DNA from 3 places in the Atlantibacter sp. genome. Region 3 is predicted to be linked to each of the others. Evidence: predicted binding sites of a transcription regulator. Region 3 holds the regulator's gene; each other region holds the start of a gene.
The links. Region 3 encodes CRP, which controls carbon source genes, mostly activating them, when cyclic AMP is high. Its sites were predicted from a motif close to ATGTGANNNNNNTCACAT; they were not measured.

Region 1 (4,289 bases), on a different contig from region 3:
GCGCATCCCGGCGTTAAACGCGCCCAGACAGAGCTGTACCACCGCCTGCGGATTGCGCTTCACCGTTTCGTCGAGCGTTAAAATATCGCTGATGCCTGACGGGTAGTAGCGATGATGTGGCGCAACGGCCAGCAGATGGGTGACCGGATCGGGCTCATCGCCGTAAGGCAGACGCGCGCCCGGCGTGGTGCCCGCGTCGCTGCTGATACCGGACTGGGCATGCAGCAGGGCGCGTTGATTCCAGCCAAAGTCCACCGGGGTGTTTTCCACATAATCGGCCAGCGCGGCGCTGATGCGGTAACCCAGTTCGTTGGCCTCGGCGTCTTTCCCGTAGCGGCCCGCGATCCCGGATTTATCGCACAGTACGTTCACCGCCTCGGCCAGCGCGTAGATACCAAACATCGGCGCAAAGCGTTGCGGATCGATCAAGCCTTCGCGCACCAGGAAACTTTCTGTGAAGAAATTCGACTCCTGATACAGAAATGCGCAGCGCGCGTTGATGATAGCCCGTTGTTGTTCACAATAATAAGGGAGCGCGCGCGCAAAGAAGTCGTCGACGCTATGGCTGCGCGCCGCCACTTCGCTGAGATTAATACGCACCAGCGTACTGCCGCCGCCGCCCATTGGCAGCGAGTTATAGCAGCTGACGATGCCGTAATTCCCCGGTGTGAAAATTTTATCATGCACCGGGCCGTTGGCGATGTGGGGTTTAGAACATTCACAAATGTTATTAGCGACGGTGAGTAGCAAATCGTCCGGCGTAATCTGCGGGTCATAAATAAAGGTCAGATTAGGCGCAACCTGCTTGAGTTCTGCGTCGGCACGTAAGATTGCGCGCGCCACCATCGAATCCTGCGGGCCAATATTGGTATGCATAAACGCATCCGGCAGGACGCGATCGAGGTAGCGCCAGAAACGTTTTATGCGCAGATCGATTTCATCTTGTGTTAGAATTCTAACATAAGGCGACAGCAATGCATCCAGATGCCCCAGGAACACCGGCATCGACGTTACCGACGGAACGTGATGGTAAAGGATGGTGAGCATCGACAGCGCATCGTCGAAATCTTCGGCGGGCGGCAGCTCCAGCCATTCGCTGCCCTGAGCGAGAAATTTAGCGTAATCAGGCAGCACATAGCGAGGCTTATATGGAGCGTGGCCTTCGAACATATCGCAAATAACGCCGTCCGCCAGCGCCTGGCGCGCGGTATCCGGCAAAGCCGGATAGGGCAGCGCATTCTCGGCTTCCAGCGCCAGAAAATGGCGTTTCTGAGCCGGTGAAAGCCCCGCCGACGTAACGATATTTTGGCAGCGTTCCAGCAAGCCGGCTTCGTGAAGTTCAGACATGATGTGTCCCTTACATGTTGTCAGTGGTGCCAATGTAAAACGATTCACGCGATGCGCTTTTGATCCTGTCACCCACATTGCGTACTGAACGGCCAGTCTGCCCTAAAAATTTTGAGTTACATCACATATGCAGTGTATGACGAGTCGTATCGATTTCCATAACTGTGATGTCTGTCTAAGAGTAAGCGTGAGCAGATGTTAGAATACTAACATTCCGCGCGGTGATTAATGAACCGGCGAACCCGGCTTCCATCTGGAGAAACACATGACCGATTTAACCAAAAGCAGCCTTCGCGCATTGCAATTAATGGATTTAACCACCCTGAACGATGACGACACCAACGAGAAAGTCATCGCGCTGTGCCATCAGGCCAAAACCCCGGTGGGCAATACGGCGGCGATCTGCATTTATCCGCGCTTTATCCCGATTGCCCGTAAGACACTGAAAGAACAGGGCACCCCGGATATCCGTATTGCGACGGTGACTAACTTCCCGCATGGCAATGACGATATCGAGATCGCGCTGGCGGAAACCCGTGCGGCTATCGCGTACGGCGCAGATGAGGTAGACGTAGTATTCCCGTACCGCGCGCTGATCGCGGGTAACGAGCAGGTTGGCTTTGAACTGGTGAAAGCCTGTAAAGATGCCTGCGCCGCAGCCAATGTGCTGCTGAAAGTGATCATCGAAACCGGCGAACTGAAAGAAGAAGCGCTGATTCGTAAGGCCTCTGAAATCGCCATCAAAGCGGGTGCGGATTTCATCAAAACCTCTACCGGTAAAGTGCCGGTAAACGCCACGCCGGAAAGCGCGCGCATCATGCTGGAAGTGATCCGCGATATGGGCGTGCAGAAAACTGTGGGCTTCAAGCCTGCCGGCGGCGTACGTAGCGCCGAAGACGCGCAGAAATTCCTGGCGATTGCCGATGACCTGTTCGGCGCTGACTGGGCCGATTCCCGTCACTATCGCTTCGGCGCATCCAGCCTGTTAGCCAGCCTACTGAAAGCGCTCGGCCACGGCGACGGCAAAAGCGCCAGCAGCTACTGATTCCTTTCCTGCGGCGGGCAACCGCCGCCTAAAATCTGCTATCTCTGGGGGTTACCTTGTTCCTCGCTCAAGAAATTATCCGCAAAAAACGTGATGGTCACGCGCTCAGCGACGAAGAAATTCGTTTTTTCATCAACGGCATTCGCGATAACACTGTCTCAGAAGGGCAAATTGCCGCGCTGGCAATGACCATCTTTTTCCATGATATGACGATGCCAGAACGGGTTTCGCTGACCATGGCGATGCGCGATTCCGGCAGCGTACTGGACTGGAAAAGCCTGAACCTCAACGGCCCGATTGTGGATAAACACTCCACCGGTGGCGTGGGCGATGTCACCTCCCTGATGCTTGGCCCAATGGTGGCGGCGTGCGGCGGCTACGTGCCGATGATCTCCGGTCGTGGCCTCGGCCATACCGGCGGCACGCTGGATAAACTGGAAGCCATTCCGGGTTTTGATATTTTCCCTGATGACGCGCGCTTTCGCGCCATCATTAAAGACGTCGGTGTAGCGATTATCGGCCAGACCAGCTCGCTGGCCCCGGCGGATAAACGCTTCTACGCGACCCGCGATATCACCGCGACCGTGGATTCTATCCCGCTGATCACCGCCTCGATCCTCGCCAAAAAACTGGCAGAAGGGCTGGATGCGCTGGTGATGGACGTAAAAGTAGGCAGCGGCGCGTTTATGCCGACGTATGAACTTTCCGAAGCGCTGGCGGAAGCGATCGTCGGCGTGTCCAACGGCGCAGGGGTGCGTACCACCGCGCTGCTGACCGATATGAACCAGGTGCTGGCCTCAAGCGCGGGTAACGCCGTAGAAGTACGCGAAGCCGTACAGTTCCTGACGGGCGATTACCGTAACCCGCGTCTGCTTGATGTGACCATGGCGCTGTGTGTGGAAATGCTGATCTCCGGCCGCCTGGCCCGCGATGAAGCCGACGCCCGTCAACAGCTACAGGCAGTACTGGATAACGGCAAAGCCGCAGAGGTGTTTGGCCGCATGGTCAGCGCCCAGAAAGGCCCGGCGGATTTCGTTGAAAATTATGATAAATACCTACCTGCCGCGACCCTGAGCAAAGCGGTGTACGCCGATCGCAGCGGCGTGGTCTCTGCGATGGATACCCGCGCATTAGGTATGGCGGTGGTATCGATGGGCGGTGGACGTCGTCAGGCTTCCGATCCGATTGACTATAGCGTGGGCTTTACCGATATGGCGCGTCTGGGTGACAGCGTTGACAGCCAACGCCCGCTGGCGATTATCCACGCCAAAAATGAAGCCTCGTGGCAGGAAGCAGCTAACGCTGTTAAAGCGGCGATTGTTTTAAGCGACACCGCGGCTGAAGCCACGCCGGTAGTTTATCGCAGAATCAGCCAGTAACCGTCTTCGCTTCCTGGGCGAGCCGCATTTAGGTATACTGATCTGATCGCATTTTTTTAACGCCACAAGGCGTTAGATAGCGCAACGTACGGAGAAAATATGAAACGTGCATTCATTATGGTACTGGATTCATTCGGTATTGGCGCGACTGAAGATGCAGAGCGTTTTGGCGACGTGGGTTCTGATACCCTCGGTCACATTGCTGAAGCCTGCGCAAAAGGTGACGCGGATCATGGCCGTAAAGGCCCGCTGAACCTACCGAATTTGACCCGTCTTGGTCTGGTGAAAGCCCACGAAGGCTCCACCGGTAAAATTGCCGCCGGTATGGACGGCAATGCCGAAGTCATTGGCGCTTACGCCTGGGCGCACGAACTGTCGTCCGGTAAAGATACTCCGTCAGGCCACTGGGAAATCGCCGGTGTGCCGGTTCTGTTCGACTGGGGTTACTTCAGCGATCACACCAACAGCTTCCCGCAGGAATTGCTGGGTAAGCTGGTGGAGCGCGCAAACCTGCCGGG
Region 2 (4,289 bases), on a different contig from region 3:
GTGGTGCATATCCTCGACCTGCTTCAGCAGTCCCTGTCGGGGAAACCGCTCGATTTGGGCGCGCTGGTGAAACAGCCGCTGGTGTTCCCGGAAACCCTGCAACTGCTGCACGCGCTGGAGCAGTTCCGCAACGCCCGCACCCATTTCGCCTTTGTAGTGGATGAGTTTGGTTCTATTGAAGGGCTGGTGACGCTCAGCGATGTGATGGAAACTATCGCCGGGAACCTGCCTAACGAGGTGGAAGAGATCGACGCTCGCCACGATATCCAGCGTAACCAGGACGGCACCTGGACCGCTAACGGGCATATGCCACTGGAAGATCTGGTGCAGTTTGTGCCGCTGCCGCTGGATGACAAGCGGGAATACCACACCATCGCCGGGCTACTGATGGAGTACCTGCAACGGGTGCCCGCCGAAGGTGAAGAAGTTGAAGTGGGAGATTACGTGATTAAGACGCTGGAAGTGGATAACCATCGCGTTCAGAAGGTGATGATTTACGCCCGGCAGCCTGTCGAGGCGTCATAACGGGGATGTGCTGGCCTGCGCGGGCAGGCCAGCAATCAGATTAACTCTCAATACCTTTGCTACGCAGATACTCTTCATAGCCGCCAGAGAAGTCGATCACTTTCTGCGGTGTAATCTCAATCACGCGGGTTGCCAGCGAGCTAACAAACTCACGGTCGTGAGAAACGAAAATCAACGTGCCCTGGTACATTTCCAGCGCGGCGTTCAGGGATTCGATGGATTCCATATCCAGGTGGTTGGTCGGTTCGTCCATCACCAGAATATTCGGTTTTTCCATCATCAGCTTGCCGAACAGCATACGGCCCTTCTCACCACCGGACAGCACCTTAGCCGGTTTTTTGATATCGTCCTGGCTGAACAGCAGACGGCCAAGGATGCTGCGCACCGCCTGCTCATCATCACCTTCCTGCTTCCACTGGCTCATCCAGTCGAATACCGTCAGATCGTTGTCGAATTCTGCGGCGTGGTCCTGAGCGTAATAGCCAATACGCGCGTTTTCCGACCATTTGAGGGTGCCGTGATCCGGCTCCAGTTCGCCCACCAGAGTTTTCAGCAGGGTCGATTTACCCACGCCGTTGGTCCCCAGAACTGCCAGTTTTTCCCCGACTTCCATCAGCAGGTTAACTTGCTTAAACAGCGGGCCCTGGTCGAAACCTTTGGTCAACGCTTCTACTTCCAGCGCGTTACGGAACAGCTTCTTGTCTTGTTCGAAGCGAATGAACGGGTTCTGACGGCTGGAGGCTTTCACTTCTTCCAGCTTGATTTTGTCAATCTGACGGGCGCGCGAGGTCGCCTGGCGAGATTTAGAGGCGTTGGCGCTAAAGCGGCTCACGAACGATTGCAGATCGGCAATCTGGGCTTTCTTCTTGGCGTTGTCCGCCAGCAGGCGCTCGCGAGCCTGAGTCGCCGCCGTCATGTACTCATCATAGTTGCCCGGATACACGCGCAGTTCGCCATAATCCAGATCCGCCATGTGGGTGCACACCATATTCAGGAAGTGCCGGTCGTGCGAAATGATGATCATGGTGCTGTTACGCTCGTTCAGCACCTGCTCCAGCCAGCGAATGGTATCGATGTCCAGGTTGTTGGTGGGTTCATCGAGCAGCAGAATGTCCGGGTCGGCAAACAGCGCCTGAGCCAGCAACACACGCAGTTTCCAGCCAGGGGCAACTTCGCTCATCGGGCCGTAATGCTGTTCAACCGGGATACCGACACCCAGCAGCAGTTCACCGGCGCGGGCTTCGGCGGAGTAACCGTCCATCTCGCCATAAAGAACTTCCAGGTCGGCCACTTTATAGCCGTCTTCCTCGCTCATTTCTGGCAGAGAATAGATGCGGTCACGTTCCTGCTTCACTTCCCACAGCTCGCCGTGCCCCATGATCACCGTATCCAACACGGTAAACTCTTCAAAGGCGAACTGATCCTGGCGCAGCTTACCGATACGCTCGTTAGGATCGAGAGAAACGTTGCCCAGTGACGGTTCCAGATCCCCGCCGAGGATTTTCATAAACGTGGATTTTCCGCTACCGTTGGCGCCAATCAGGCCGTAACGGTTGCCGCCGCCAAATTTGACGGAAATATTTTCAAACAGCGGCTTACTGCCAAACTGCATAGTGACGTTGCTGGTAACTAACACGACGATATCCTGCAAGAAATTGTGATAAACGCCGCATTATGCCATAAGTCCGAATTTAAATCGCCCCGCAACCGCCAGGCTATGCTTAGCAGGGTAAGTAAAAAAACGTGATATCATCCACATCTGATTTCCCAGCGCGCAATAATCCACCTATAATGCGCCCCGAAATCGTTAATCTACCGCCGAGAAAGGCTCGACTACACTGCACAAGATGAACATGAAATTACGCACGCTTTTAGTAGCAGCTTTCGCTGTGATCGGTTTTTGCAAAACCGCCAATGCTGTGACCTACCCTTTGCCGACTGACGGCAGCCGTGTTGTCGGGCAAAACCAGGTCATCACGATCCCAGAAGGCAACACCGAGCCGCTGGAATATTTCGCCGCGCAGTACCAGATGGGTTTTTCCAATATGACGGAAGCCAACCCTGGCGTGGACCCTTACCTGCCTAAAGGCGGTACGATTTTAAATATCCCACAGCAACTGATCCTGCCGGATACCCCGCATGAAGGGATTGTCATCAACAGTGCCGAAATGCGTCTGTATTACTACCCGAAAGGCTCCAATACCGTGATCGTTCTGCCGATCGGTATCGGCCAGTTGGGTAAAGACACCCCGATCAACTGGATCACCAAAGTGGAACGTAAGAAAGCGGGCCCGACCTGGACGCCAACCGCCAAGATGCATGCCGAATACGCTGCTGCGGGCGAGCCGCTTCCGGCAGTAGTTCCGGCTGGCCCGGATAACCCGATGGGCCTGTATGCCCTGTATATTGGCCGTCTGTATGCCATCCACGGCACCAATGCCGATTTCGGTATCGGCCTGCGCGTGAGCCACGGCTGTGTGCGTCTGCGTAACGACGACATCAAATTCCTGTTTGAGAACGTGCCGGTCGGGACTCGCGTTCAGTTTATCAACGAGCCGGTGAAAGCCACCGTTGAGCCGGACGGCAGCCGTTATATCGAGGTTCACAACCCGCTCTCCACCAGCGAAGCGCAGATTGAGAATAACGAAGTGGTGCCAATCACGTTGACCCAGGCGGTTCAGACGGTGACCACCCAGCCGGATTCCGACCAGAGCATCGTTGAACAAGCGCTGCAAAACCGTTCCGGTATGCCGGTACGTTTGAACTAATCGGTCTGGAACCAAAAAGAGCGGCTTATCAGCCGCTCTTTTTATGCCCTGCGTTAGCACATCAGATTTAGTAACCCCCATCCTACCAGCATCCCCCACGCCAGCAGCGGCAATGACCAAATATGGAAGCGCCACCAGATACGGCGATCCCCCGCCATCCGCAGTGCGATCAGGTTCGCCAGCGAGCCCGGCAGCAGGCCAAACCCGCCGATATTGACCGCATAGGCCAGCAGCATCGACGGAGGAACATAGTTCAGCAGCAGAATGGTGGAGGGCACATTGCTGATAAACTGCGACAGCCCGACGCCGAGCAAAAATAGCCCACCGGAAGAGAATTGCGTCACCGCAGGCAGGTTATCGCGCAGCGCCGGTAGCTGGATTAATAGATGCACATCGATAAACATCACGATAAACACCAGTAGCAGGCTCCAGTCGATGTTCACCAGCACGTTGCGCGCCATGATCAAAAAGCCCACCGCCACCAGCAATAGCCCCCAGCGCTCGACGTGAAACTCCAGCGAAGCCAGAAACACCAGGTACAGTACCAGGCAACTCCACACCAGGCGCGGCTTCCAGGCGTGCTGCTGCTCACGCGCCTGGTAATGCAGCGCCTTTGCCGGGAAAAAGAACCCGCACAGCACCAGCAGGCTAAGCACCAGTACCGCGCCGAGCGGCAGCATCTGCCAGATAAACCCCGCAAAGGACATGCCTGAGCGCCCCCACAGCAAAATATTTTGCGGGTTGCCGATAGGGGTTAACAGTGAACCGGCGTTGACGGCCAGCGCTTCGAAAATGATCAGCCGGGTGACCGGTATGCCACACAGCTTTTTCAGGGTGATGGTTAGCGGCACCACGATAAATAGCGCCACATCATTGGTTAAAAAGGTAGAAAGCAGCGCCGCGCCGAAGACCATAAACATGGCTAACTGGCGCTCGCTGGCAAAGCCTTTCACCATGCGTCGTCCCAGCACATCAAAATAACCGCTGAGCTCGACG
Region 3 (4,289 bases):
ACGACCCGTTTATGGATAGCCACGTTATCCCAGATATCGCCCAGCTACCGGCCAATATCGAATACCAGTTGACCGAATATGGCGGGCACGTGGGATTCGTAGGCGGTACCGCCCTGCGTCCGAAAATGTGGCTTGAAGCGCGCATTCCCGACTGGCTCACACCTTATCTGGATAAACCATGATTATTCCCTGGCAATCCCTCGACCCGGAAACGCTTGAAAACCTCATTGAAGCTTTTGTCTTGCGGGAAGGCACCGATTATGGTGAACATGAACGCTCGCTCAGCGATAAAGTCTCTCAGGTAAAGCACCAACTGGAACGCGGCGACGCGGTTCTGGTGTGGTCGGAACTGCATGAAACGGTCAACATCATGCCGCGCGATCAGTTTCGGGGGTAAGACCGCTCGCTGAACAATAAAAACCACTGGCGGCAGATCAGACCGCCAGAACTCATTCGCCTTGCACGGGTCTTATTTTCACGTCGCTACCCTAAGGAGTTGTTCCGCTATGTCTGCCCAACATCCGATCATCGCCGTTACCGGCTCCAGCGGGGCCGGGACCACCACCACCAGCCTCGCCTTTCGTAAGATTTTCGCCCAGCTCAACCTGCATGCCGCTGAAGTGGAAGGGGACAGCTTTCATCGCTATACCCGCCCTGAAATGGATATGGCGATCCGCAAAGCGCGCGACGTGGGCAGGCACATCAGCTATTTCGGGCCGGAGGCCAACGACTTTGGCCTGCTGGAACAGACTTTTAATCAGTACGGGCAAACCGGTACCGGGCAATCGCGTAAATATCTGCATACCTATGACGAAGCCGTACCCTGGAACCAGGTACCGGGTACTTTTACCCCCTGGCAACCGTTGCCCGAACCCACGGACGTGCTGTTTTACGAAGGGTTGCATGGCGGCGTGGTGACGCCCCATCATGATGTCGCGCGCCATGTGAATTTGCTGGTGGGCGTGGTGCCGATCGTCAACCTGGAATGGATCCAGAAGCTCATCCGTGACACCAGCGAACGCGGGCACTCCCGTGAAGCGGTGATGGATTCGGTCGTGCGTTCGATGGAAGACTACATCAACTTCATCACGCCGCAGTTCTCGCGTACCCATATTAACTTCCAGCGTGTCCCCACCGTTGATACATCAAACCCGTTTGCCGCGAAGGCAATTCCTTCGCTGGATGAGAGCCTGGTGGTGATTCACTTCAGGAACCTGGAAGGGATCGATTTCCCCTGGCTGCTGGCCATGTTGCAGGGCTCATTCATTTCCCACATCAATACATTAGTGGTGCCAGGCGGGAAAATGGGGTTGGCGATGGAGCTGATCATGCTGCCGCTGGTAAAAAGAATCATGGAAGGGCGAAAAATTTAAGGCGGCAACGCCGCCTTATTAAGCACTTATCCTTCAATCACTTCGTAGGAATGGGTGACGTTCACCGCTTTTTCCAGCATCAAGGCGACTGAACAATATTTCTCTGCCGACAGATCTACCGCACGGGACACCGCCGCGTCTTTTAACGCTTTACCGGTCACGATGAAATGCAGGTTGATGTGGGTAAAGTAGCGCGGCGCTTCTTCACGGCGCTCGGAGGTCAATTTCACCTCGCAGTCGGTGATGTCATGACGTCCTTTCTGAAGGATCGACACCACATCAATGGCGCTGCAACCGCCCGCCGCCATTAATACCATTTCCATCGGGCTGGGCGCTTTGTCACCGGAGTTGCCGTCCATTAAAACCTGGTGTCCTGAGGCGGACTCACCGAGAAAAGTTAACCCTTCTACCCACTTCACTCTTGCCTGCATTTTGGTTACTCCAGTGTTTCAAAATTACTGACAGATTACGCGGCTGTAACAAAACGCGCAACGGATGAGAGCCAGGTCAAGCTGAAACGAGACAATAGGAGACACTCACGTAAAGCTATGCTAAAACAGTCGGATGCTACAGCGATACATTGATGTAATGCATGTGTGCATACGACCACACCTATTACAGGCCACAGGACGTTAAAGGCCCCTTCTCCGGCCAGGAGAAGAGACGATTGCAAAAACCCAGAGGGTTATTATTGTTGCTCTCTGGAGTCAGCTTAAAACAGAGGATAACCGCGCATGGTGCTTGGCAAACCGCAAACAGACCCGACTCTCGAATGGTTCTTGTCTCATTGCCATATTCATAAGTACCCATCGAAGAGCACGCTGATTCACCAGGGTGAAAAGGCGGAAACGTTGTATTACATCGTTAAAGGCTCCGTGGCAGTGCTGATTAAAGATGAAGAGGGCAAGGAAATGATCCTCTCTTATCTGAATCAGGGCGATTTCATCGGCGAACTGGGATTGTTCGAAGAAGGTCAGGAACGCAGTGCCTGGGTTCGCGCCAAAACGGCGTGTGAAGTGGCAGAAATCTCTTATAAAAAATTCCGTCAGCTGATTCAGGTTAACCCTGACATCCTGATGCGTCTGTCTTCGCAGATGGCGCGCCGTCTGCAGGTGACGTCAGAGAAAGTGGGCAACCTCGCCTTCCTTGATGTCACTGGCCGCATCGCACAAACGCTGCTGAATCTGGCCAAACAGCCGGATGCCATGACCCACCCGGATGGTATGCAGATCAAAATTACCCGTCAGGAGATCGGCCAGATCGTCGGCTGCTCCCGCGAAACCGTTGGCCGCATTTTGAAAATGCTTGAAGATCAAAACCTGATCTCCGCCCACGGTAAGACCATTGTGGTTTACGGTACCCGCTAAACCCTGCGAAACGGCGTGGCAACACGCCGTCTCATCCGATCTCACCCATGTGGCGACGCCTGATCTACCACCCCGAAATCAACTACGCACTTCGTCAAACCCTGGTGTTGTGTTTGCCTGTGGCGGTGGGTCTGGTTCTGGGCCATCTGCAACAAGGTCTCCTGTTCTCCCTCGTTCCCGCCTGCTGCAACATCGCTGGCCTGGACACCCCGCACAAGCGCTTCTTTAAACGCCTGGTTATTGGCGGGTCACTGTTCGCGCTCAGCAGCCTGGCGATGCAGTTACTGCTGCTTAACGCCGTGCCGCTGCCACTGGCGCTCTCCGGGCTGGCGCTGATCCTGGGCGTAACGGCGGAAATCAGTCCGCTTCATGCTCGCCTGCTCCCGGCGTCGCTTATTGCAGCGATATTCACACTCAGCCTGGCGGGCTATATGCCGATGTGGGAGCCGCTGCTGCTGTATGCCTTGGGCACGCTGTGGTATGGGCTGTTTAACTGGTTCTGGTTCTGGGTGTGGCGCGAACAGCCGCTGCGCGAAACCCTGAGCCTGCTGTACCGCCAGTTGGCGGAATATTGCGAAGCCAAATACAGCCTGCTGACCCAGCATACCGATCCGCAAAGCGCGTTGCCGCCGCTGCTGGCACGCCAGCAAAAAACCGTCGACTTGATTACCCAGTGTTATCAGCAGCTACATATGCTGTCGACCGGTAAGCATCACGGCTATAAACGCCTGCTGCGCACTTTCCAGATCGCGCTGGATTTGCAGGAGCATATTTCCGTCAGCCTGCATCAGCCCGAAGAGGTGCAGAAACTGGTGCGCGAAAGCCACGCCGAGGCGGTGATCCGCTGGAATGCCCAGACGGTGGCGGCCCGCCTGCGGGAACGCGCCGACGATATCCTGTATCACCGTTACCCGAAGCGCTTTGAAATGGATAAGCAGATTGGCGCGCTGGAAAAAATTGCCCGCCAGCACCCCGATAACCCGGTGGGACAGTTCTGCGAATACCATTTCAGCCGTATCGCCAGAGTGCTGAAATCCCAGCGTCCACTGTATTCGCGCGATCTGATGGAAGATAAGCAGCGCCGCCTGCCCGTGCTGCGCGCGTTGAAAAGCTATCTGTCATTGAAGTCCACCGCCCTGCGCAGTTCCGCCCGTATCGCGGTGATGCTGAGCATTGCCAGCCTGGTGGGTAGCGCCCTGCACCTACCGAAACCCTACTGGATTTTAATGACCGTGATGTTCGTGACCCAGAACGGCTACGGCGCCACGCGGGTGCGTATTCTCCACCGAGCGGGCGGCACCATGGCCGGGCTTATCATCGCCGGGATCACTCTGCACTATCACGTTGCCGATGGCTACACCCTGCTGGCGATGTTGGTCATCACCATCGTGAGCTATCTCATCATCCGCAAAAATTACGGCTGGGCGACTATCGGCTTTACCGTCACGGCGGTGTATAGCCTGCAACTGCTCTCCCTGAGCGGGGAGCAGTATATTCTGCCGAGACTGATTGATACCTTGATTGGCTGCCTGATCGCCTTTGGCGGCAT

Region 1: deoC (deoxyribose-phosphate aldolase) is a predicted target of CRP. The motif match lies at 1,457-1,474, and genes of this name have one in related genera.
Region 2: RT120_RS06935 (ABC-F family ATPase) is a predicted target of CRP. The motif match lies at 2,181-2,198, and genes of this name have one in related genera.

Annotation. Positions count from the first base shown of each region.
Region 1 is NZ_DAMBQK010000006.1:169,143-173,431, reverse strand. It holds gene RT120_RS08510 (YjjI family glycine radical enzyme) at 1-1,347, opposite strand, end outside; gene deoC (deoxyribose-phosphate aldolase) at 1,613-2,392, shown strand; gene deoA (thymidine phosphorylase) at 2,449-3,771, shown strand; gene deoB (phosphopentomutase) at 3,871-4,289, shown strand, end outside.
Region 2 is NZ_DAMBQK010000005.1:72,282-76,570, reverse strand. It holds gene RT120_RS06940 (TerC family protein) at 1-525, shown strand, start outside; gene RT120_RS06935 (ABC-F family ATPase) at 566-2,161, opposite strand; gene ldtB (L,D-transpeptidase) at 2,373-3,293, shown strand; gene RT120_RS06925 (SLC13 family permease) at 3,347-4,289, opposite strand, start outside.
Region 3 is NZ_DAMBQK010000007.1:13,069-17,357, forward strand. It holds gene RT120_RS08640 (hydrolase) at 1-182, shown strand, start outside; gene RT120_RS08645 (YheU family protein) at 179-397, shown strand; gene RT120_RS08650 (phosphoribulokinase) at 507-1,373, shown strand; gene RT120_RS08655 (OsmC family protein) at 1,400-1,804, opposite strand; gene crp (cAMP-activated global transcriptional regulator CRP) at 2,108-2,740, shown strand; gene RT120_RS08665 (YccS/YhfK family putative transporter) at 2,788-4,289, shown strand, end outside.